DNA from 3 places in the Paenibacillus sp. FSL K6-1217 genome. Region 1 is predicted to be linked to each of the others. Evidence: predicted binding sites of a transcription regulator. Region 1 holds the regulator's gene; each other region holds the start of a gene.
The links. The regulator Rex, encoded in region 1, represses fermentation and respiration genes when NADH is low (regulators of the CRP and FNR family bind a similar motif). The targets are predictions, from matches to a motif close to TTGTGAAATATTTCACAA.

Region 1 (8,023 bases):
CTGGGTAATCGCCCATTTCTCCAGCTGTTTGTCGAGACTGGTCTCGATCATTTCGTAGGAGTAGTTCAGCCGTTCTGCAGTTTTCTCCACCAGCATGACATCCAGGCCTTTGGCTGCCAGCATTTCGGCAATCCCTTGTCCCATTGTGCCTCCGCCGATGACACCGATCTTCTTAAAATTCATGTAAAAGTCTCCATCCTTTCAGGTATCTATACTTCTGTATTGTACCTTCTCTGTCGAAAAAAATAAGTAGCCCGACATATAATGATATCTTAGCATGTCTGAAAAGTAAAAAAAAATAACCGGCATAAAGAATTATGCCGGTAAAAGGACACTGTCACGAAATTGACAACGAAATTGCTCTCCGGAGAGAACTTCTTCCTTCATTAAAATGTCAAGGGAGTAATCAAATATATTTCTCTGCTGCTCCAGCAGGTCCTTTGTACGGATCATCAGATCATCCAGTATTTTACTGTTTTCCTTCATTAGCTCTTCAGTGGTAACCATTTGCAGATTCGCAATGCCGAGCGAGGTAAGCCCTGACTTCATCATGGTCTCAACAATATTCAGCGCCTGGTCGAAATCGCCGCGGGAACCGGTACTGCGTCCGCCGTAATACATCTCTTCCGCAGCAGCTCCGCCCAGGGCAATCATAATCTGATGCTCCAGATAGTCCTTCGTGTACAGATACTGCTCGGTCTGAGGATTATGCCGTACATAACCGAGTGCCTGTCCGCGCGGGGTGAGTGTGACCTGGCTTACGCTTCCGGGACGCAGCAGCTCAGCCATAATAGCATGTCCAAGCTCATGGATCGCTACCCGCTTCTTCTCTTCATGGTTGGTCTCACGGTCGGTCTTCTCGCCCATCATGACCTTGTCGATCGCCATCGACAGATGACGCTGCTCCACCAGGGTCAGATTCTCACGCATCATGTAGATTGCGGCTTCGTTCATCACGCTCTCCAGCTGCGCACCCGAGAAGCCGTAAGCTTCTTCGGCGATTTTATCCAGATTCACGGTGTCATGCAGCGGCTTGTTCTTGGCATGCAGATCGAGAATCGACTTGCGTCCCTTCTTGTCAGGCATATCGACCTGGATGTGGCGGTCAAAACGGCCCGGACGCAGCAGCGCAGAATCAAGCATCTCCTTGCGGTTCGTTGCGGCTACCAGCAGAATGCGCGGGGTATCATTGTTATAAATCCCGTCCATCTCGGTCAGCAGCTGATTGAGCGTCTGATCATACTCACGCTGTTGCCCGCCTTCGCGCTTCCCGCCGATAACGTCAATTTCATCAATGAAAATAATTGCGCTTTGCTTATTCTCCTTGAGCGCGCGCGTACGGGCATCCTTGAACAGATCGCGTACGCGTCCGGCGCCGACGCCGACGTACATCTCAACGAATTCACTACCCGAAGCAGCTACAAACACGGAGTTAGTATAATGCGCCGCAGCCTTGGCCATCAGCGTCTTCCCGGTTCCCGGAGGGCCTGTAAGCAGAATCCCCTTCAGCGGGCGAATCCCGAACTTGCTGATTTCTTCATGCCGGATCAGGAAATCCAGCGCTTCACGCAGCTCCTGCTTGGCATTGTCCTGTCCGCCGATCTCTTCAAAGGTCAGCTTGGAGGGGCCGTTCTTCTTGCGCTTCTTATCCGCACCTGCATTAACTGTCAGACCGCCGCGGGCGTGGGCAATGAACAGGAGCGCGGCAACCATGCCCAGTGCTATGATTACAGGAAAGATATTAATCCCCACAAAAGCCATAAAAATCAGCATGACCGGAACGAATCCGGCTACAACCTCTTTCCAGTACTTAGGCATGGTTCCACACTCCCATCTTGGCTGCTGCACGCGGCAGAATGATGAATTTGCTCTCTGTGCCGTTGCTCAGGCTTACATACACATTGTTGTCGTCAATCTCTGTGGCGGCTGTAACCCCGCTGTACTTGCTGTCCTGCTCCTTCAGTCCATCCAGCTTCGCTGGTATCAATGTATACTTCCGGCTCTCCATCGCTTCCGCTACAGAGAACATTGCTTTATCCCAGTATTCATCCAGCAGCTCGCTCGGCTTCTGCTCTACATCCAGCTTGAGGGTCCGGCCATCGATGGCGGCGCTGCCTTCCTTCGATACATACTGCACCAGCTCACGTAATTTCGTGCCCGGCTGCAAATCCAGTTTCAAAGTGACTTCATTGCGTTTAATAGTAATATGGGAATCCTTCACTCCCTCGTAGGATGATACCAGCTTCTGTAGCGGCTCCTGCACCACGAATTGACGGTAGGAATACCAGCCACCAAACAATAATGCAGCAGACAGCAGAGACGTTAGCAGTACAGGCATAAGACGCAGTTTCAAGAAACGTCCTCCTCTCAATAATGACCGAGCATAACTCTATAATAAAGACCAGCCAGCGTGTCTAGCGCCTATCCGAGACTGACATGCTCTTAAGCATGTCTTAATACAAGTAGTAGTATATCACAGGTGTATATACGATTTTACATAAAGTTGTGAATATATTTAAAATTTTTGATACTAATTTCTGGATGTTTCATGAGCTTATCTTTTTTTATCGGCCAATCGTTGGTGCAAAGTTAGCTCCTTGATCGAGCGTACATACAGATTGGCGCTAGCCAATAAGGAACACACTGAGTGTAGCAATTGGTATATCAATATCTCCAGCCCTTATATATAAAAAAACGGAAGAACAGATATTTCTGTTCTCCCGCAAATTATTCTGCCGCTGAGCGCTTAGCTTAACGGTTCGGCAGACTGTACCCTTCACCGATGGCGCTGCCGTCTGTGAAGCGGTAGAAGTTGTAATAGTAACGCCCGTCTTTTTTGTAAAATAACTGCCAGGCATATTCTCCGTTGTATACACCGGGCAGCAGCCGTTCAATCGTAATGTCCGGCAGCTGGGCGGCAATGATCCCGCGCATCTTCTCTTCCGAGGTTCCTTTACTCAGCTCTTCGGCATACAGGCCGTTGTCGCCTCCGGCAGGCTTGCCCTCCACGGTGAAACGGACCCACACCATCATCTCGGTCCCTGCCTCATTCTTGCCGGTCAGCACCCAGTAGATCTCATTCTCATCCCAGACGGATTTCTGGGCCTTGGTGACCTCTGTTAATCCGGTACGCGCCCGGGCCAGCTCCTTGGCTTCATTCCGCTCGTTCCACTGGTCCTTCATAATGTAGGCATAGAACTGGCTAAGTCCGAACAGAAGGAGCAGCACCAGGATAATTCCCAGCCATATCCATTTTCTCCTCTTCTTCTTCACCGCGTTGCTTCCTTTCCCGTTCTCCTAAATTACCGCTTCAGCAGGCTCTCGAACGTCTCCTGTGCTTTGCGGCGGATGGCTTCTTCATCAAGGGTCAGGCATTGTCCATGCTTCACAACCTGCCTACCGTTAACCCATACATGCTCCACATCCTTGGCACTTGCCGAATATACGGCGTGGGAGAGCAGATCGGTGTGCGGCAGCAGATGCGGCTGGTCAATATCCAGTGCGATGAAGTCGGCCTTCATCCCTGCTGCAAGCCGGCCTACCCCGCTCAGGAAAATAGACTGCGCCCCGTACTCCGTCGCCATCAGAAGCGCCTCAGGAGCCGGTACCGCTGTAGGATCGCCGCTTACGCCCTTGTGGATCAAAGCCGCCAGCCTCATCTCTTCAAACATATCCAGATTGTTGTTGCTTGCCGCGCTGTCTGTACCGAGGGACACTTTCACCCCGGCTCTCAGCAGCTCAGGAACCCGCGCAACCCCGCTGGCCAGCTTCAGGTTGCTGCCGGGGTTATGTGACACGCCAACGTTATGGCGGGCCAGAATTCCGATCTCCTCATCGTTCAGATGCACCCCGTGGGCCACGAGGGACGGACGGGTAAACATTCCGAGCTTCTCCAGATGCGCAACGGGACGCAGGCCGTAGTCGGCCACGTTCTGCTCCACTTCATGGCGCGTCTCGGACATATGGGTGTGCATCGGCAGGTCCAGATCATGGGCAGCCTGCACAAACTTCATGAAAAACTCTGGAGGACAGGTGTAGGGAGCATGAGGAGAGAGCATGGTCGTGATTCTGCCGTCAGCCTTGCCATGCCAGTTACGGGCAAAAGCAATCGCTTCCGCAAGTTTGGACTGCTGGATCTCTTCCGGGCACAGCCCGATCACGCCGCGCATCAGCACAGCACGAATGCCGGACTGCTCGGTCACTTCCGCTACCCGGTCCATATGATCATACATATCGAGGAAGGTAGTTGTGCCGCCCTTGAGCATCTCCAGCACGGACAAGGAGGTTCCCCAATATACATCATCACCAGTGAATTTCTCTTCCATCGGCCACATCTTCTCCTGCAGCCAGGACTGAAGCACCATATCGTCCCCGTATCCGCGCAGCAGTGACATCGCCGTATGCCCATGGGTATTGACCAGACCCGGCATGAACAGCAGACGGCTGCCGTCTACGACCAGAGCGCCTTCTTCCACTGCCGGCTCAGCTTCGCCTATGTAAGTAATCAGATCATTCTCGAGGGTCATATACCCGCTCAGAACCGGCTTGTCGCTGCCCGGAACCAGAAAGTATCCGTTCTTGATTATCGTGGTCTTACTGCTCATCTTCAGCCTCTTCCTTTCCATCATGCAAATAATAGGCCAGGCTCTGCAGATCTGTAGTGAAATCTGCGGCATGAATCCGGATATTGGCAGGCGTCTTGAGAATAACCGGTGCGAAGTTCAGAATCGCCTCGATGCCGGAGTCTACAAGAATATCGGCCACATTCTGGGCTTCGCTGTCCGGCACGGTGATAATCCCGATCCGGATGCCCTGAGAGCGGATCGTAGCGCTTAGCTCCTCCATCGGCTGCACCACCAGCGAGTTGATCTGCTGGCCCACCTTCGGCGGGTAGGCATCGAAGACGGCCGTGATTTTCATCGTATCCTTCAGGTAAGCATTGTAGTTGGACAAAGCATGGCCGAGATTACCGGCTCCGACCAGGGCCACATTAATTTGCTGGTCAAGCTTCAGGATATGGCGGATCTTCTCGATCAGATAAGATACATCGTAGCCGATGCCCTTTCTGCCGAAATCACCGAAATAAGCGAGATCCTTGCGGATCTGGGCGGGGTTCAGATCCAGCTTCTGGCCCAGCTCCTGGGAAGAGACTGTGGAGATTTCACGTTTTTGGAGATCGTTCAGGAAACGCAGGTACACTGGGAGCCTGCGGACGACGGCCTCCGATATTTTATCCGATTTCATGTATTCTCCTCCTTAAAAGTTTTGATAGCATATCCTGCTGTGATGAACTTCGCACAACTCGCTTCGTAACCTTATCCGATTATAGCAACCGTGCCCCGCAGCCTGCCGGAATGGCAGGACAGCGGAAAACGGATCTTCAGGTGAACCTTGACTTATTAATAATAGCAATAGCGCCCCAATTAGGAAACCCCGCCGTCTTCCAGCCATTCGGCAATTCTCGGGACCATCTGCTCGGTGAGCATATGCTCCATCTTGGGACCGGGCAGCGAATACAGGAAGTACTTCCCGTAGTACGATTCAATCACCCTGGTATCAAAAACAATCACGATGCCCCGGTCCTGTGCCGTGCGGACGAGCCGCCCGAAGCCCTGCTTGAAGCGGATAACGGCCTGGGGCACGGACAGCTTCATGAACGGGTTCTTCTTCTGAGCCTGAAGCAGCTCCGACTTCGCCTCTGCCAGCGGATGATTCGGCGGCTGGAACGGGAGTCTGACAATGGCCAGGCAGGTCAATGCTTCTCCGGGAATATCGACCCCTTCCCAGAAGCTGCTGGTCCCGAGCAGGACGGAGGCCGGGCTGTCCTGGAAGCGGCGGATCAGCTTGCTCCGGCTGCCTCCCTCCACACCTTGACCCAGCACTGCGATATCCTGAGAAGCAAGCGCCTCCTTCAGCGGCTCATAGACCTGGCGCAGCATTTTGTAGGAGGTGAACAGCACCAGCATCCGCCCCCGTGTTGTTACAGCCGTCTCGGCAAGGGATTGCACCAGCGTATCTACAAACCGGGCATCCCCTATACTTCCCTTGACGCTCGGGAAATCACGGGGAATGACCAGCAGCGCCTGCTCACGGTACTTGAACGGCGACGGAAGCAGAGCAGTCATCAGACGCCCCTGCTCCGCAGCCTCACCTAGCCCCAGGTTATCAATCATGAACTGGAAGGATTTATCCACCGATAAGGTGGCCGAGGTCAGGATAATACTCTTCTTCTTGTCGAAGAACAGCTCCCTGAGCTGGGTGCTGACATCTACAGGAACGGCATACATCTGGAGCGATTTGCCCTTATAATTGCCGCTTCCCTCCAGCCAGTACACGATATTCTCATCATTCAGGCTCATGAAGAAGCGGATCTGCTCTCTAATGGATGCCAGATCCTTGAACAACCCGCCTATGTCGGTCACCAGACTGTCCGACGAGGATTGGCTGTCCGTATCACGCATCTCGCTGAGCATCCTGTCCCCCTTGCGGATGATATCGCTCAGACTGAGGTTCAGCGTATTCTCAAGAGCAGCCAGCTCCTCCCAGTCCTTCGGCTTCTTGCCCGGCTGCAGGCGGGCCACCAGCTGGCCGGCTTCACCGGCCCCGGCATCGCTGCGCTCAGGCAGCAGACTGAAGAGCCTGTCGCTGAGCGCATCCCAGGATTCCTTCACGGTCAGCAAATCGGGATAGATCCGGTCGATCACGCCGCTCCATTCGGAAGCCTGCTCACTGCCCGAAGACTGCAGACTCTGGCGGAGGGCAGGCAGCTGCCCGCTCCGGCTGTCCTTGTAGAGACGGGTGAGCGTATGAGCGAATGTGAAATATTTCATCTGCATGCCAAGATGCTTGCCGGCAATATCCTCCAGATGATGAGCCTCATCAATAACAAGATGATCGTACGCCGGAAGAAGCTGATGCCCGGCTTTGACATCGGCGAACAGCTTGGAGTGATTGGTAACCACCACATCGGAGATCCCCGCCTCATGCTTGGCCCGATGGTAATAGCATTTGCGGAACCAGGGACAGGCGCGTCCCAGGCAGGAGTCGGTATCACTGGCTACCGTCTCCCAGAAATCGCCGCCCCGCCCGCTTAAGTTAAGCTCCTCATCATCGCCGGTGGTCGTCTGGGTCAGCCAGACAAGCATCTGTGCAGCGGTAAGCGCTTCTTCTCTTGGACTGGTGAAGTCCTTCTTGTTCATGCGGTGCTCGAACTTGCGCAGACACAAATAGTGCCCTCTTCCCTTAAAGATGGAGGCTTTGAACGGGAACGGCACAACGCTGGTCAAGAGCGGAATGTCCCGTTCACGCAGCTGGTCCTGAAGGTTGATGGTATGTGTGCTGACCATCACCTTCTGGTCACTCTTCACACTGTGGTAGATAGCCGGAAGCAGGTACCCCAGCGATTTGCCGGTGCCTGTCCCCGCTTCAATCAGCAGATGCTTGTCTTGCTCCAGCGCTGTAATAACCTCATGGATCATCAGCTCCTGGGCCTCACGGCTCTCATATTGGGGAAGAGCGGCCTTCAGCCGCAGCGTCACCTCATCCATATACTCTTCAAAGGTAATATTCTCCAGCGGGTTGACGCTTCCTTCCTCCCGCGGCAAAGCCAGCTCCGCCCAGTCCCCCACCGCCAGCGCAAGCTGGCGGTAGAAGCTCAGCTCCCCTTCCGGCTGGAAGGTCTCCATCTCCCGCTCCCGCAGCAGACCGTCGAAATACCAGGCCAAATCACTGTCTTCGTCCGCGAACAGCTCATTCAGCCGCTGAACGGTCAGCAGCGGCAGACTGCGCAGCTCTTCCAGACATTTGAGCAGCACAATAGCCGTGGCAAGCGCATCGCTGTCCGCCTGATGGGGACGGTCATGCGTAATGCCGAAGTGGTTGCTTACCGCGCCCAGCTGATAGGTGCTCAGCGAGGGGAAGCATATTTTGAGAAAATCGATTGTATCCAGAATCCGCCCCTGAAACGGCAAGTAACCGCAGCGGTCCAGCGCATTCTGCAAAAAATGAAAGTCAAACGCCACAT
Region 2 (8,023 bases), 3.6 Mb from region 1:
CGGGATAGGAACAATCCGGTGATGATCGGAAAAGGAATAACAATTACAGCAATGTCCATGCCAAGATCGAATAGTCCCTCTAATACGACAGGCTCCCTTAGCCCTTCTCCGTTAATGAACAGTTGCAGCGAGAGTATGAATAAGAGCGCAAGTGTGTACAAAATTCCTATCCAGCCATACTGGCGCAGGTTCTGGCGGATAATGCTGCTGTTACAGAATAATCGGCTGCGCGTCATAACCGGCATCCCCCATTTCATAAATAAAGATTTCCTCCAGCGTCAGCGGAAGCAGGTCATACACATACGGGTCATAGACATGAAAAGCCTGACTGATCCGCTCCCGCTCTCCTTTTACAATGTACAGGCTCACGCTTCCCCGCTGCTCCTGATGGAGAATCTGCAGCTTGGATTCCAGCGCCGCCGCATGACGCACGTCACGGAAAGCGACCTGAATCTTGTGCGTGTCGGCCTTCAGATCGTCCAGATCCTTCTCCACCAGCATCCGGCCCTCATGCATAATGCCAACATGGTCGCACAGATCCTCAATCTCGCGCAGATTATGCGAAGAGATCAGCACGGTAAGCTCGCGCTCGGCGACTTCCTGGAACAGCAGATTCTTGATCTGGCGGCGCATCACCGGGTCCAGGCCGTCGATCGGCTCGTCCATAATCAGCGCATCCGGCTTGCAGCTAAGCGCCAGCAGGAAGGCGGCCTGCCGCTGCATCCCTTTGGAGAAGCGGCTGAGTCTGCGCCGGGGATCGAGCCGGAACACTGTAACCAGCTCCTCGTATCTTTTTTGACTCCACCCTGTATAGATTGAGCGGTAGAATTCCGCCATACTTTTCATTGTAGCCTGCGGGAAGAAGTACGGGCTGTCCGGCATGAAGAACAGACTTCGCTTGACCTCCGGTGATTCATAGACGGGCTGCCCGCCTACCTTGACATTCCCGTTATCTGGACGATAGATGCCCGCAAGCATCTTAAGAAGCGTGGTTTTGCCTGCCCCGTTAGATCCCAGCAATCCGTAGATAGCCCCTTTGGGTACCGTCAGCGAGAGGCCGTTCACAGCCTTTTCCTCCTGAAAAATCTTGCTCACTCCGCGTATCTCAATCATGGCTGCTCTCCTCTCTTCTCATATCCAGCGCCTGGCGGTACAAGGAACTGATCTCCGTCTCCGTGAACCCAAGGTAGACTGCTTCTGCCATCAGCCGCAGCAGTTCTTCCTTCAGCTCTGCCCGTTTGCTCTCACTCTGCCCCTGCTGCAGCGCGGCTATGAAGTTGCCCTTGCCCTGCAGTGAATAGATATACCCCTCACGCTCAAGCTCCCGGTAGGCTTTCTGGATCGTATTGGGATTGACTGTAAGCTGCGAGGATAACGCCCGCACCGAAGGCAGCTGTTCATCCGCCCGCAGAATACCATGCATAATCAACTCTTTCACCTTGTCGGTCAGCTGCTCATAGATCGGCTTGCGGCTGCGTACATCCAACTCGAACATGACAGTCCTCCTTTCATCTGATACTCCGGCTGCAGTATCATAGTGTATTAACTGTACTACTATTATTAATACAGCTGAAGATTAATGTCAATCATTAACTTTTTAAGTTATTTCGATTCAGCGCAAAAAAAGAGCAAGACCGCAGGGTAGCCCGCAGCTTGCTCTTCTCTATTAACTCTTACGAATCAGCGTTTATCCTTCCAGAAATTAAGCGGCTCCATATCCTTCGTAATGAGCTTGAAGGTATAGCCATCCTTCTTCAGCTTCTCCAGAATACGCGGCAGCACCTTGAGTGTTGCCTTCTGATCATGCATCAGAATGACCGGATTGGTCTTGGACGCCTTCAACTTGTTCACCTGATCCATTACGGTGTTATAGATTCTGTCGCTGTTCTGTTTGTATTTCCAGTCATAGGAATCCACATTCCAGTCCCAGAGATGATACCCCTGAGTCAGGACCTTATCGCGGAAGGACTTGGTGAAATAGGGCTTGCTTCCGTAGGGTGTACGGATCAGGCTGGTGCTGACCCCTGTCAGCTTCTTCAGTGTCGCATTTGCCGCTGACATCTCGGCAAGCGCCGCTGAAGGGGAGGCGTAGAACTTCTCCTGCCGGTGAGTCACACCATGCAGCGCTAAGCCTTGGCCTTCCTTCGCAGTCCGCTTCACCTGGGCGGGGTGCTGGTTCATGTTGTTCCCCAGCATGAAGAAGGTCGCCTGTACATCATATTTGCCCAGGATATCCAGCAGCTGGCCAGTTGTAGCTGACGGGCCATCGTCAAAGGTCAGGTATACGGTCCGGCCAGGCTTGCCCGGCTCAGCGGGCTGAACCGGAGTGACTGGAGTCACTGGAGCCTTCGGCTTCAGCTCAGCGGCATATTTATCGGTAAACGCCGCATCGGTAAGCTGCGCCGAGCCGTCCTTCACACGGAGTAAATATTTATCTCCTGCATAGGAAATGCTATACCCGAGGTAGCCGCTGACTTTCAGCGGAGCCATGAGTTTGCCGTCCTGCAGGAAAGTACTCATTGGCACAGTCTGGCCGTCCTTCAGCACCGCGCCTCCATCCTTGCTGAGAAGGGTCAGCGAACCGGTTCCGCCGGATATGTGAATGCCTTCCTTGAGTCCGGTGAGGGTCCATTTCAGTTCATCCGCCAGCGAGCGCAGCGGTACATAATAGGTACCTTTTACGGATACAGCTTCAATCGCACTTAATTTATCGTTGACTCCGAGTTTAAGTGTAGTGCTAGTAGCTTTGGCGTTAGCCGGGACCTGCACAAGCCCCATCATTAGGAATAAAGACATGAATAAAAGCAGAGTTTTCTTGATACGCACAGCAGCAGTCTCCAATCTATGTATATTTGTCTATCACTTTATCACATAACCTTTTAACGTAATTTGAGAGATTGTAACCGCAAGCTAAGAAATTGTTACTCTTATGCAATGATAAATGAAGTTGCGCCAGTATTTTCAGAAAGAACGCAATAAACGTCGAATGCTGTCACACCAGGCGTTGGGCGGTTAAATTAGCGGTTTTTGGCGCAGAATAATTGTGACAAAATTAATAACAATATCGGAATTATGAACAAAAATTGAACAACCTTAAAATTAGCTAAAGGGCGCCACTACAGTGATCTTTATCATACTCTTAGACAGCTGTAACAATTTGATCACACATATTTAACTTGTTCGCCATTTTTAAGGTCTATTTTATATGTTTATACAAAATATGTATTTTGCATTATGGGTAAGTAGTTCTTACTATAGATACAGATCAATGTACTCCCGTTAATGAACGGCGAATGAAAAGTAGTATTGAAGGAAGGAGTTCTATATGAAGAAAAAGGGACCGTTATACGCTTTGTTTCTAAGCCTGATCCTTCTCCTGCCGGGATGCAGCTCAATCGCTGTTCTGAACCCGAAGGGGCCGTCTGCAAGGACGTTATCTGACACCATCTTGCTCTCTATTCTTGTTATGCTCGGGGTTCTGGCTGTTGTCTACATTCTGTATATCTTTGTACTGGTGAAATATCGTGCGAAGAAGAGTAATGAGGGCTACATCCCTGAACATGAGGAAGGCAACAAGGTACTGGAGGCCATCTGGATTATCATCCCGATTATTATCGTAGCCTTCCTGTCCGTTGTAACTGTCAAAACAACCACTGAAGTGGAAAATGTGGCTGCGGACTATAAAGATCAGACTCCGCTGGTCATCTATGCCTCCTCTTCCAACTGGAAATGGCATTTCAGCTACCCTGAGGAAGGCATCGAGACGGTGAACTACGTGAATATGCCGGTGCATCGTGCGGTAGAATTCAGAATGTACTCATTCGGCACCATTACCAGTCTGTGGATTCCACAGCTTGCTGGTCAAAAGTACGCCATGAGCGACATGCTGACAACGCTTCATCTCTCCGCTGATACGGAAGGCTCTTATATCGGAAAGAATGCCAACTTCAGCGGTAAAGGCTTCGCCCACATGGAATTCGAAGCGCTTGTTCTCAGTAATAAGGGTTATGAGGACTGGGTGAAGGAAGTGAAGGAAACTGCACCTAAGCTGACTGAGGAAGAATTCAAGGGCCTGCTGGCCACGGACTACCTCGGACGCAAAACCTATTCCTCCACCCATCTGGAGTTCAGCCCGCCTCCTGGAGACCACGGCGAGCATATGAGCGGCGGCGGCAAGGAGATGGATATGGACAACGGCAATCCGGAGCATCAGGATAACAAGGAAATCCATCCGTCTCCCGAGCCGTCCAGCGGAACGGAATTCGACAGCAAGCCTGATCCGGAAGTCGATCAGCCGCTGCCAAGCTCCCCTGTGGATGAAAGCACACATGAAGGACACTAGCTCTCTGAAGAGCTTAATGCAACACACTGAAAGGAGCTACCCTAATGGATTTGGACAAATTTAAGGTTCACGGCGAACCCTTGATATACGGGGCCATGATCAGTATCGCGCTGGCAACCATCGGGATTCTCGTAGGGCTTACCTATTTCAAGAAATGGGGATACCTGTGGCGTGAATGGCTGACCACCGTTGACCACAAAAAAATCGGGATCATGTACATCCTCGCGGCGCTGCTGATGTTGTTCCGCGGCGGTGTAGATGCGATGATGATGCGTCTGCAGACGGCTGCGCCGGAAATGAAATTCCTCGATGCGCAGCATTACAATGAGGTATTCACTACACACGGTCTGATCATGATTCTGTTCATGGCCATGCCGTTCATCATCGGTCTGATGAATGTCATTATTCCGCTGCAGATCGGGGCACGTGACGTCGCCTTCCCGCGGCTGAACGCCGTCAGCTTCTGGCTCTTCTTCATGGGTGCCATGCTGCTGAACATTTCCTTCGTCATCGGCGGTTCACCGGATGCGGGCTGGTCCGCTTACTTCCCGCTGGCAAGCCTTGAGTTCAGCCCGACCGTAGGTAACAACTACTACTCTCTGGCCTTGCAGATATCCGGTATCGGTACGCTGATCACCGGGGTTAACTTTATCGTAACGATTCTCAAGATGCGCGCACCAGGCATGACGCTGATGAAGATGCCAATGTTCACCTGGTCCGTACTGATCACCAACGTCATCATTGTCTTCGCCTTCCCGGTACTTACCGTAGCACTGGCGATGATGATGTTCGACCGCCTGTTCGGCTCCCAGTTCTTCACGATGGCCAACGGCGGGATGGATATGCTCTGGGCCAACCTGTTCTGGGTCTGGGGACATCCGGAGGTCTATATCGTTATACTGCCGGCCTTCGGGATATACAGCGAGATTATCGCCACGTTCTCGAAGAAGAACCTGTACGGCTATACCTCCATGGTATTCAGTATGCTGATCATCTCGCTCCTGTCCTTCCTCGTATGGGCGCACCATTTCTATACGATGGGTCAAGGTGCTATGGTCAACAGCTTCTTCTCGATCACAACGATGGCCATAGCGGTACCTACCGGGGTCAAAATATTCAACTGGCTATTCACCCTGCGAAAGGGCAGGATTACCTTCACGACACCGATGCTCTATACGCTCGCCTTTATCCCGATCTTCACGATCGGCGGGGTAACGGGCGTCATGTTGGCGATGGCCAGCGCCGATTACCAGTACCACAACACAATGTTCCTGGTTGCGCATTTCCACTATGTGCTGATTCCGGGTGCCGTATTCGCCGTCATCGCCGGGTTCCACTATTGGTTCCCTAAAGTGTTCGGCTTCCGCCTGAACGAACGGCTGGGCAAGCATGCCTTCTGGTGGATCATCATTTCCTTTAACGTAACCTTCTTCCCGCTGTTCTTCCTGGGTCTCATGGGAATGACGCGGCGTATGTATACGTACTCTGAGGAATCAGGCTTCGGTCCGCTCAATATGCTGAGCTTCGTCGGGGCTGTCGGGCTCGCCATCGGCTTCGTGATCCTGGTCTACAATATCTACTGGAGTACACGTTACATGCCGAGAGATACGACCAACGACCCTTGGGATGGCCGGACGCTCGAATGGGCTACACACAGCCCGATCCCGCTCTACAACTTTGCGATTGTGCCTAAGGTAGAGACTCGCGATGCTCTATGGTCTGCGAAGCACGAGAATATTCCGCTGTATACAGACACCAAATACACCAAGATTCATATGCCAAGCAATACCGGCAAACCGTTCATATTGGGTGTAGTCTTCTTCTTCCTAGGCTTCTTCCTGGTCTTCAGCATGTGGATTCCGGCGATCGTCTCGGGGATTGGAATTCTGGTCGTGCTGGCCTTCATGTCCTTCGATAAGGACCAGGGCTACTACATTCCTGTAGAAGAGATTGCAGCTACCGAAAAGAAACTGATGCGGGGTGAGACTGTATGAAAATAGATGCGTCCAAGCCGCTCGAATATTCAACGGAAGAGAACAGTAACAAGATCTTCGGCTTCTGGGTCTTTCTCGGAGCCGAGATCCCTCTCTTCGCTACGCTGTTCACTGTATATTTCGTAATGGTTAACCGCTTCGCCAGCGGGCCGAGCGGCAGCGAGCTGTTCGAGATCGGCCCGGTGCTGATGGAGACCTTCCTGCTGCTGTCGAGTTCCTTCACCATCGGTCTGGCCGTCCATGCCATGCGGCTTGGCTACAAGAAAGCAATGATGGTCTTCATGGCGATTACGCTGGTGATGGGTCTTGCTTTTGTCGGCATCGAAATCGATGAGTTCTTCACTTATGTGCATGAAGGAGCTACTCTGCAGACCAGCGGCTTCCTCTCCAGTCTGTTCATCTTGCTGGGAACGCATGGTCTTCACGTCAGCTTCGGTCTGCTGTGGGGAATCGGCATTATGATTCAGCTGTGGAAGCGCGGCATTACGCCCGCTACCGCCAACAAAACGTTCATCTTCTCCTTGTTCTGGCACTTCTTAGACGTCGTCTGGATCTTTATCTTCAGCTTCGTCTATCTGAAAGGACTGATGTGATATGATGAAGCAACTATTCCCAATTAAGCATGTGATGGGTTATGTAGCCTCTCTGGTCCTCTCTGCCGCTGCACTGATTGTAATTTACGGAGATCTATCCTCCACTGCCAATATGGTTGTGCTGCTAATCACAGCGCTGATCCAGGCTTCCTTGCAGCTGTTTGTGTTCATGCACATCGGAGAATCGGCCGATTCCAAGAAAGAACTGTATATCAACATCGCATACGCCATGTTCGTGGCTCTGGTCACGATCTTCGGCACCCTGTTCATCTTCGTATGGGGCTGGTATGCTTAGCATGTAAGAAGCAGAGGGGCGTTATGCTCCTTCTAGTAATCTATAATAAAAGCGGTCCGTATCCGGTAGATTTACCGGTACGGACCGCTTTTTTTTGAATTCAGCATTGTGATGTAGTCGTAACTGCAGGGAATGTTTGAACTTCCCCTCCGTCACTTCCACCCTGGCATGGTCTGTTCAAGTTCAAAATCTACAAGAGCTTTTAATATTTTAACTGCACTATACTGCTGCTGCTGCCGCTGTCATCTCGCTCCGTATAAGCGAGCTGCTTGCCCGAGGGGCTCCATGAGGTGGTCATCGTCCCGTTGCTCTCCGCAATCTGGACCGACTTGTCAGAGGAGAGATCGTAGACATATAAGGTATTCTTCGTTGTACCATTGTCTTCAATAGCTACACTATAGGCAATCAGCCGCTGATCTGGGGACCACGAGATCGCCCCAAGCTCGGCCCCTTCCACCAGGGTCCGCGGATTCTTACCGTCCGTGCCGCTGAGGAGCAGCGACTGGGTATTCTCCTTATATTGCAGGACCAGCATTTGTTCTTCATCCGGCGAAGGGATCACGTTGCCGGCAGGATCAATAGGCAAGGCAGCCTTCTCCTTGGTATTCAGGTCCAGGGTCTGCAAGGCATTGCTGGAATTAGAAGTATAGTAGATCTTATCCTTGATTTGTCTTACAACAATCAGGCCTTCCCCGTCCAGTCCCTCCACCGGAGCAATCTTCATGGAAGTAGTGGCTGTATAAGCACCGCCGCTGTACGCTGGACCCACTACCGTATCCTTATCCGCCCACTCGGCGCC
Region 3 (8,023 bases), 2.7 Mb from region 1:
TCCAAAGGAGATGCGGAGGCCAATCCGCTTCGCACCGTTCACAGCCTGATTCATAAAGCGCACTCCGGCGGAGTCCGGGTCTATGAGCATACCGAAGCTCTTCATTATGAGTACAATGCAGACGGGGTAATCTGTCATACCGGACAGGGCCGGATCTTTGCGAAGAAGGTTGTCTTTGCTATGGGGTATGAGACCCAGGAGATGAAGAAGGACCGGGGAGCGGAGCTGATCAACACCTATGCGATCATGACCGAGCCTCTGCCCCATCTGCTGAAATGGCATGAGCAGAGCCTGCTCTGGGAAACGGCACGGCCTTATTTGTACTTCCGGACCACCCCGGACGGACGCATTATTGCCGGGGGCAAGGATGAGCAGCTTACCAGCGTGGAGCGGCGTGAGGTCCGGGTCCTCTCCCAATGTGAGCGTCTGGCCGAGGAGGTTGCGGCTCTGTTCCCGGAGCTGCAAGGCATCAAGGCTGAATATTCCTGGGGGGCGGTCTTCGGATCCACCCGTGACGGATTGCCTTATATGGGCCCGCACCCGGAATACCCGCATTGCTATTTCATTGAAGGCTATGGCGGCAACGGCACGGTCTACAGCATGATCGCCGCCGAGCTGCTTGCAGATACACTGTCCGGCAAAAGCCGCCCGGAGCTGGAGCTGTTCTCGCTGACCCGTTCGGCGAAGCCTGCGCCCTCCCCTGCGATACAGACTTAAAGGGCTGCTGGTTCAGGGAGGCGGCTGCATCAGAGAGAGTTGCAACACAGAAAGGGATGCCCGCATAGCCTGACGGCTGCGGAGCATCCCTTTTACATGACAACAATATGGAATAATAGCTTATTGCGCTTTGACAAATTCAGCCGACTTGATTCCAGCCTGGCGTCCGAAGATAATAATCTCGGCTACCGAGTTGCCGCCGATGCGGTTCTCGCCGTGCAGCCCGCCGACCACTTCTCCTGCCGCGAACAGGCCCGTAATCGCTTTGCCCTCTTTGTTCAGGACTTCTGTGTTGGTGTTGATCACCACTCCGCCCATCGTATAATGAATCCCAGGACCGATCTGAATCGCATAATACGGAGCGCCGGACAGATCATTATCCATGCCGGTAGCTCTGCCGAACTCGGCATCCGACTTTCCTTTTACCGCACTGTTCCATGTATCCACAGTAGTCTTAAGTGCTGCTGCTGGAACCTTCATCTGCTCCGCCAGTGCCTCGATGGTATCTGCGGTCTTGACCACACCCATCTTGATGTATTGATCTACCGCCTTGACACGGGATTTCACTCCGGCGTCGAACACGAGATAAGCGGATTTCTCAGGAAGTGTATTAATGGAAGCCGTCACCTTGTCACGAGTATCCATCTCATTGCCGAAGCGCTTGCCTTCAGCAGATACAAGAATAGCTCCTTCGCCCCGGACCGCTTCACCGATCAGGTAGGATTTCTCCTGCTGTACGGTCGGGTGAACCTGAATCTGATCCATATCGACTGTGGTTCCTCCGACCTTCTCAATCATGGTGATACCGTCACCGGTGCTACCAATCTGGTTGGTCGTTACCAGTCCTTGCAGATCCGGGCGAACCTTGGCAATCAGCTCTTTATTGGCACCGAAACCGCCGGTGGTTACAATAACTGCTGCTGCGCTGATGGTTTTCTCATCGGCCTGGTTGAACAGCACCTTCACGCCGTTCACCTTACCGTTCTGCACCGTAAGCTCCTTCACATCCGCGTTAACGAACAGCGGAATTCCCTGCTCCTGCACGTTGCGGACGAGTCCTGCCACAAGATATTGTCCGACGGCCGAGCCGTCCTCTGGACGGTGAGTGCGCTTCTCCTTCATTCCGCCGGTAATCGTAATATTGTTCAAGCGGATTCCGATCGAATCGAGCCAGTCAATGGCACCTGCGGATTGATCCACGAAGAAGTGCAGCAGCTCCTTATTGTTCGTATCATGTCCGCCCTTAAGGGTCTCTTCATAGAACAGTTCGTTGCTGTCTTCGATGCCCTGCTCCTTCTGGAACTTGGTCTGCGATGCATTCATCCCTGAAGAGGACTTAGTGGTATTGCCGCCGGCTACCGGCATTTTCTCTAAGATAACCGGGTTCATGCCGGCCGCTTTGGCTTCCAGCGCAGCAGACATTCCCGCACCGCCCGCGCCGACGATGACGATATCATATTTATCTTTCTGATCGTACGGAGTATAGCTCGCTTCGGATGCCCTCGATACGGCCTCTGTCTTCTCTGCAGGTGCAGTGGTTGCTGCCGGCTCTGTGGCCGCGCTGCCCGCTTCCTTGCTCTCATTCTTGCTGTTGCCCGCATTGTTGTTTCCGCAGCCTGCAATCACCAGCATCACGGAGAGAATGAGGATAAGCGCCGCTGTTAATCTCTTATTCATGTGAGTTGTGCCCCCTTGTGCATATTTTCACAATTATCATAGCGCCAAAGAAGCGGTTTGTGGAACCTTCCGTAAATTATTAAAGAGTTTTGTAACTAAAGTAAGCGGGCATGTGGACCTTAACTGTTCACACACCCTCTTCCTCCTTCACCTCATAAGGCACATCCACGATAAAATGCGCTCCCGGTCCGCTGCCTGCGGCCAGCTGAAGATGGCCCTGCAATTTATCCACGCTTTTGCGCACCAGATACAGACCGATTCCCCGCTGTTCCCCCTTGGAGGAGTAACCCTGAATGAAGATCTTCTCCTTCAGGCCCGCCGGAATTCCCGGACCGTTGTCGCTGACCTCGCATAGCAGCCGCCCCTCTTCATATAGAAAAGCAAGCTCCACCCGCTTCACGGGTTGCTCACGGAGCTCCCCCAGCGCCTCCAGCGCATTATCCAGCAGATTGCCGGCAATCGTAATAAGCTCATGAATCACCTGCGGGTCCCGAGGCTCCGGCAGATAACTGTCTCCGGCCAGCAGCAGCTCTATCCCGGCTTCGCGCGCCCGGCTCAGCTTCCCCAGCAGAAATCCGGCCATCACCGGATCCTTAATTTGTCTCGTGATCGACCCGATCTCCTTCTGGTAATTGCTTACCGTTCCCAGAATATATTGCTGCAGCTCATCATACAGGCCCATATGGGTCATACCCATAATGACATGCAGCTTGTTCATGAACTCATGGGCACCGGAGCGCAGCGCTTCGGCATAGACCGAGATCCCCGACAGCTTCTCCGCCAGCACAGCCAGCTCGGTCTCATCCCGGAAGGTGGCAATCGCGCCGACGATGTTCCCGTTCACCCGGACCGGCAGGCTGTTCACCAATAGAGAGCTGTCTCCCAGCTCCAGCTCCCGGTCCTGTATTCCCTCTCCCTCATCCAATACCCGCTCCAGACCCAGCTCCGGCCAATATTCGGCAATCTGCCGGTTCATCGCGCTCCCGCCAATTCCCGCTGCCTTCAGGAGCCGCTGTGCTTCCATATTAAGAATGGTAATCCGCGCCTGCTGGTCTACAGCAATAATTCCCTCACGTGTGGATTCCAGCATCGCACTGCGCTCCTGGAGCAGCTTGGAGATATCCTCCGGCTCCATGCCGAATACCATCCGCTTGATCCGGGCCGCCAGAATGAAGGCTCCTCCCGCTCCAAGCAAGGCTCCCGAGACCAGAATCGCAATAATCGTCCACTCATTCTGCAGAACCAGCCGCTGCACCCGCTCCAGGGACAGACCGGCAATGACCACACCCACCTGATGCCCCCGGTTGTTATAGACCGGAACGAAGCCGCGCAGGGATCTGCCCAGCGGTCCCGCTCCTTCGGAGATGCTCTCCTCCCCGCGCAGGGAGGCTTCCTGCTTGCCTCCCTCAAAGGGCAGCCCGACCAGCGAGGCATCCGGATGGGAATAGCGGATCCCCTTCATATCGGTCACTACGACGAACATAATATCATTGCGGCGGGCGATCCTTGAGGTGTAGTCCTGGATTTCCTTGCTGTTGCCCTCGCTGAGTCCCTCAGAGACCAGCGGAATCAGGGCGATGGTGCGGGCAATCGTAATCGCCTTATCCTCCAGCGCCTGCCGGGTCTGCGGAATAATCTGATTGCGGAAAATAAAATATAAAATCAGCAGTACCAGCAGCACAACGGTAGACACCATAACGGCAACCATTGTGCGCAGACTGTAGCTTTTTTTCCTGGCCACCGGCGTGAAGACCTCCCTTCAAGCTCCTATACCATTCGAACTATATGGGTTGAACTTGAATTTGTAAAGCTGCTCCCATGGATCCGATAGGGGATAGAACAACGCGGCAAGCCCAGCCGTTCTGCCGGAGACAGGAGGGCTGGGCTTGCCGGAATGAACTTGTCGCAACTCTTGTATAAGCAATTGGATGATAGCTTACTGCTTCTTGGCCTGTTCCAGCGCCTGGGTCACCGCTTCAATAATCCCGCCGCTGGAGCCGGAAGCACCGGAGAGGGCGTCAACGCCTTCTGTGGTTTGCTTTTCAATAATTTCAGGAATGGTATTCTCCACAGCCGCATCGATCATCGCCTGCGTCTCCTTGTGCTCCTCTACGGTAATGGCGCCGATCTTCTCATCCTTGATTTCTACCGCCACTTTAATATCACTCTTGACCCCTTTGCCCGTACCATCATATGTCCCGTCCACATACTTGCCGGAAGAGGAAGAGCAACCCGCCGTTAATACTGTTGCAGCCGCGAGGGCAGAGAACAGCAAGGTTTTTGTCCACTTACGCATGAGTAATTCCTCCTTCTGAAAGTTCCTATTTCTTAAGTGCCTTCACAGCTTCATCTGCTGCAATCCGCCCGAACGTAGTGATGTCTGCCAGTGCATTCCCGCCCAGACGGTTCGCGCCGTGAACCCCGCCGGTTACTTCGCCCGCAGCATACAGTCCGGCAATGACCTGATCCTTGGTATCCAGCACCTGTGCCTGAGTGTTAATCGCTACTCCGCCCATGGTATGGTGGATTCCGGGTGTTACCTGAATTGCATAATATTTACCCTTGTCAAAAGACAGCTCAAGATCCGGCCGTTCAAACTCTGTATCCTTACCGGAAGCAACGAAGCCATTATACGTAGTCAGTGTATCCGCCAGTGCTTTGCCGTCTACACCGATCTGTGCCGCCAATTCTTCAGGAGTTGCCGCTTCTTTGACCAGATCCATTCCAAAATAAACCTCGGTTGCCTTCAGGTTCGCACGCAGCTCATCATTGAAGATCAGGTAAGCTACTTTGCCGGACTGGGCCAGAATATTCTGGGACACGACATCGCGGGTCAGCAGCTCATTCGTGAACCGCTTGCCTTCGCTATTGACCAGAATCGCACCGTCTCCGCGTACTCCTTCCGTGATCAGCACACCTTGATTCGGAATGGTGGTCGGGTGAATCTGAATCTCCTTCATGTCTACCAGCTTGGCACCGATCTTCTCTGCCATCGTCGTACCATCGCCGGTTGCGCCAGGGTGGTTAGTAGTGGAGAACCCTTCCAGCTTCGGCTGGTACCCCTTGATCATATCCATATTGGCTCCAAAACCGCCGGCCGCCAGGATAACGGAATTGGCACTGATCGTGTACTCCTTACCATCCTTATCCGTCACCTTCACTCCGGTAACCACGCCGTCCTTATTCTTGACGATCTCTTTAGCTGTCGTCTGCATTCTTACGTCAATCTTCTCATCCTGCAGCTTCTTCTTCAGCGCAACGACGATGAAATTCCCGGCCGCCTCGCCGCCTTTCGGACGGTGAATCCGGTTCACGCTTGCCCCGCCTGCGCGTCCCACTTCAGACAGCTCGGCTCCATTCTCCTTCAGCCACTCCACCGAAGCCGCTGCACCGTTCGTAAGCGTTCTGACCAGCTCCGGGTTGTTAAGGTTCTTGCCGCCCTTCATCGTATCCTCGAAATGCAGCTCCGGACTGTCTTTGATGCCAGCCGCTGCCTGATACGGCGTTCCTGCCGCATTCAGTCCGCCTTCCGCACGGACGGTGTTGCCTCCAAGCATCGGCATTTTTTCGATCAGTATCACCTTGGCTCCCTGATTATGCGCTTCAATCGCAGCAGTCATTCCCGCGCCGCCGCCGCCGATAATTACGATGTCCGTTGACTCCCCTTTGGTGCTGTTACATGCAGGCAATACCACCAGACTTGCCAGCAGTAACCCCTTGCCCAGCAGGCTTCCCCATCTCTTTCTGTTCATTCTGTTCTCCTCCAATTGTTATTGTGCATATTTTCACAATCATCATAACCTGAAGGAGCCCCGACTAGAATATTTAGTAATTAAAGAAATGATAAAGTAAATAAAGGTAGTGAATTTGCTTGAATGTGGTTATAGATTTATAATTGGAGCTTATACAACCGTATCACTAGGAGGAGCAGAAACTATGGAAAAAAGCGAAAAATATTGGCTGGCCGGTGCTGTTCTGGCTGTAGCCGGTGTCTCCCTGATGAGCTACACCGCAAGCCGCTATACTTCATTTAAACGAGTAGTTGCCCGAACCATCCGTCTGGAAGATATCGCCGCTCTGGAAATTACCCGCCTGTCTTCTGTTCCCGGTGAACAGAAGGATATTGTGCTCACCGAGCCGGAAGCGATTAAGCGGATCTACGATGATTTCTCCGGTGTCCGCCTGATGAAATCCGCCCGCAATGTGAGCACAGACAACAAGTACAGCTATTACATTACCATCGTCCAGGCCGACCGGAAGCAGCGGTTCGACATTATTTTGAAGGGCAAGCATCACATGATTATCTACGACAATGACATGAACAACCCGCACCTGGTAGCCTACAAAATCATTAACGAGTTCAGTCCGCTGGCGCTGCAGCAGGCCTTCGAGTGATGCTGCGCACGCTTATGTATGGCATAGCTTAATAACCTTCGCAGCTATTGTGACGGCTACATGGAGTCATGGAACGCCTGGGGCAGCCTTGGGACAACCGTGACTCCGTTTTATTTAATAGAGAACGCTCATAGATATTTACGGATAAGTTCATGCCCTTCAGGCCTCACCTTATACATATACACCGGCCTGCCTACCGCACCGTAGCTAAGCTCCATCTCCAGAATACCTGCCTCCGTCAGAAAAGCCAGATATTTGCGGACCGAGATCCGCGAGATGGGCGCATGGCTGCTGATATCCTCCGTGGAGAACACCGGGCTCTCCAGCCGGTTAATCGTGCTCCAGATGCTCTCCAGTGTGCCTTCGGCAAGTCCCTTAGGCAGCGGCAGGGCAGCGGACTTCTCCTCTTCCATCCCGAGCGAATGCCGCAGCAGCTTATCCAGCTGCTCCTGGCTGAGATGCTCCTTGTGCATCAGCTTATAATCTTCACGATACGCCGACAAGGCCGCCTGAAACCGGGCGAATTCGAACGGCTTGATCAAATAATCCACGGCCCCGTTCTGCAGCGCCTTGCGGATGCTGGCATTGTCACTGGCAGCGGAGATCACAATGATATCTACCTTGCTCCCTTGCTCCCGCAGAGCAGAGAGCAGCTGCAGCCCGCTGACACGCGGCATATAAATATCCAGCAGCACCAGATCTACCTGCTCCTTCTCCAGCATAGTCATCGCCTCATCCCCTGTAGCCGCCCAGCCCGCATACTCAAAGCCCGCAACCTGCTCCAGATAATGCCGGTTAAACTTCGCCACCATCGGGTCATCCTCTACGATTAATACTCTAATGTTCATGGGTTCTCCTTGTCTTACTAAATAATTCCTAAGGTTCGTTTAATAGCATCCTCCACAGGATACGGGCTCTCCTTCGGCAATAGATCCGTGCTGAACTTCCCCGCTCTCATTGCTCCTCTGGTTTCGGCGACGTAATCTGTTATGTCATGGATTTCAACCATCCATTTGTGAATATAATGGTGCACCATATCGCCCCTGAGACCTAACTGAATGGCTCTTCGCGGCAATTTGTTCCCATAGATATCTCTATCGGGGTCCCATTGGCATCTCACTTGAGAAGCCTTTAATTTTGTCTGCCATTCCTTTCGGGAGGCATACAGGTCACGATCATAAGAGGACAGAACTACCTGTGACAAAATATGATTGAAGCCCTCTCTGGTGATATC

Region 2: qoxA (cytochrome aa3 quinol oxidase subunit II) is a predicted target of Rex. The motif match lies at 3,042-3,059, and genes of this name have one in related genera.
Region 3: MHH28_RS31320 (flavocytochrome c) is a predicted target of Rex. The motif match lies at 2,410-2,427, and genes of this name have one in related genera.

Annotation. Positions count from the first base shown of each region.
Region 1 covers NZ_CP150271.1:2,362,514-2,370,536, forward strand. Annotated here, with positions in the region: gene MHH28_RS10550 (3-hydroxyacyl-CoA dehydrogenase family protein) at 1-183, opposite strand, end outside; gene MHH28_RS10555 (AAA family ATPase) at 316-1,818, opposite strand; gene MHH28_RS10560 (hypothetical protein) at 1,811-2,353, opposite strand; gene MHH28_RS10565 (DUF5590 domain-containing protein) at 2,752-3,273, opposite strand; gene MHH28_RS10570 (amidohydrolase) at 3,303-4,604, opposite strand; gene MHH28_RS10575 (redox-sensing transcriptional repressor Rex) at 4,594-5,244, opposite strand; gene dinG (ATP-dependent DNA helicase DinG) at 5,424-8,023, opposite strand, start outside.
Region 2 covers NZ_CP150271.1:6,189,682-6,197,704, reverse strand. Annotated here, with positions in the region: gene MHH28_RS27315 (hypothetical protein) at 1-257, opposite strand, end outside; gene MHH28_RS27310 (ABC transporter ATP-binding protein) at 211-1,113, opposite strand; gene MHH28_RS27305 (GntR family transcriptional regulator) at 1,106-1,495, opposite strand; gene MHH28_RS27300 (polysaccharide deacetylase family protein) at 1,681-2,796, opposite strand; gene qoxA (cytochrome aa3 quinol oxidase subunit II) at 3,326-4,342, shown strand; gene qoxB (cytochrome aa3 quinol oxidase subunit I) at 4,387-6,336, shown strand; gene MHH28_RS27285 (cytochrome (ubi)quinol oxidase subunit III) at 6,333-6,929, shown strand; gene qoxD (cytochrome aa3 quinol oxidase subunit IV) at 6,931-7,224, shown strand; gene MHH28_RS27275 (TolB family protein) at 7,427-8,023, opposite strand, start outside.
Region 3 covers NZ_CP150271.1:7,143,088-7,151,110, reverse strand. Annotated here, with positions in the region: gene MHH28_RS31325 (NAD(P)/FAD-dependent oxidoreductase) at 1-717, shown strand, start outside; gene MHH28_RS31320 (flavocytochrome c) at 838-2,394, opposite strand; gene dcuS (DcuS/MalK family sensor histidine kinase) at 2,522-4,135, opposite strand; gene MHH28_RS31310 (FMN-binding protein) at 4,331-4,690, opposite strand; gene MHH28_RS31305 (flavocytochrome c) at 4,716-6,146, opposite strand; gene MHH28_RS31300 (hypothetical protein) at 6,331-6,789, shown strand; gene MHH28_RS31295 (response regulator) at 6,918-7,637, opposite strand; gene MHH28_RS31290 (DUF4291 domain-containing protein) at 7,655-8,023, opposite strand, start outside.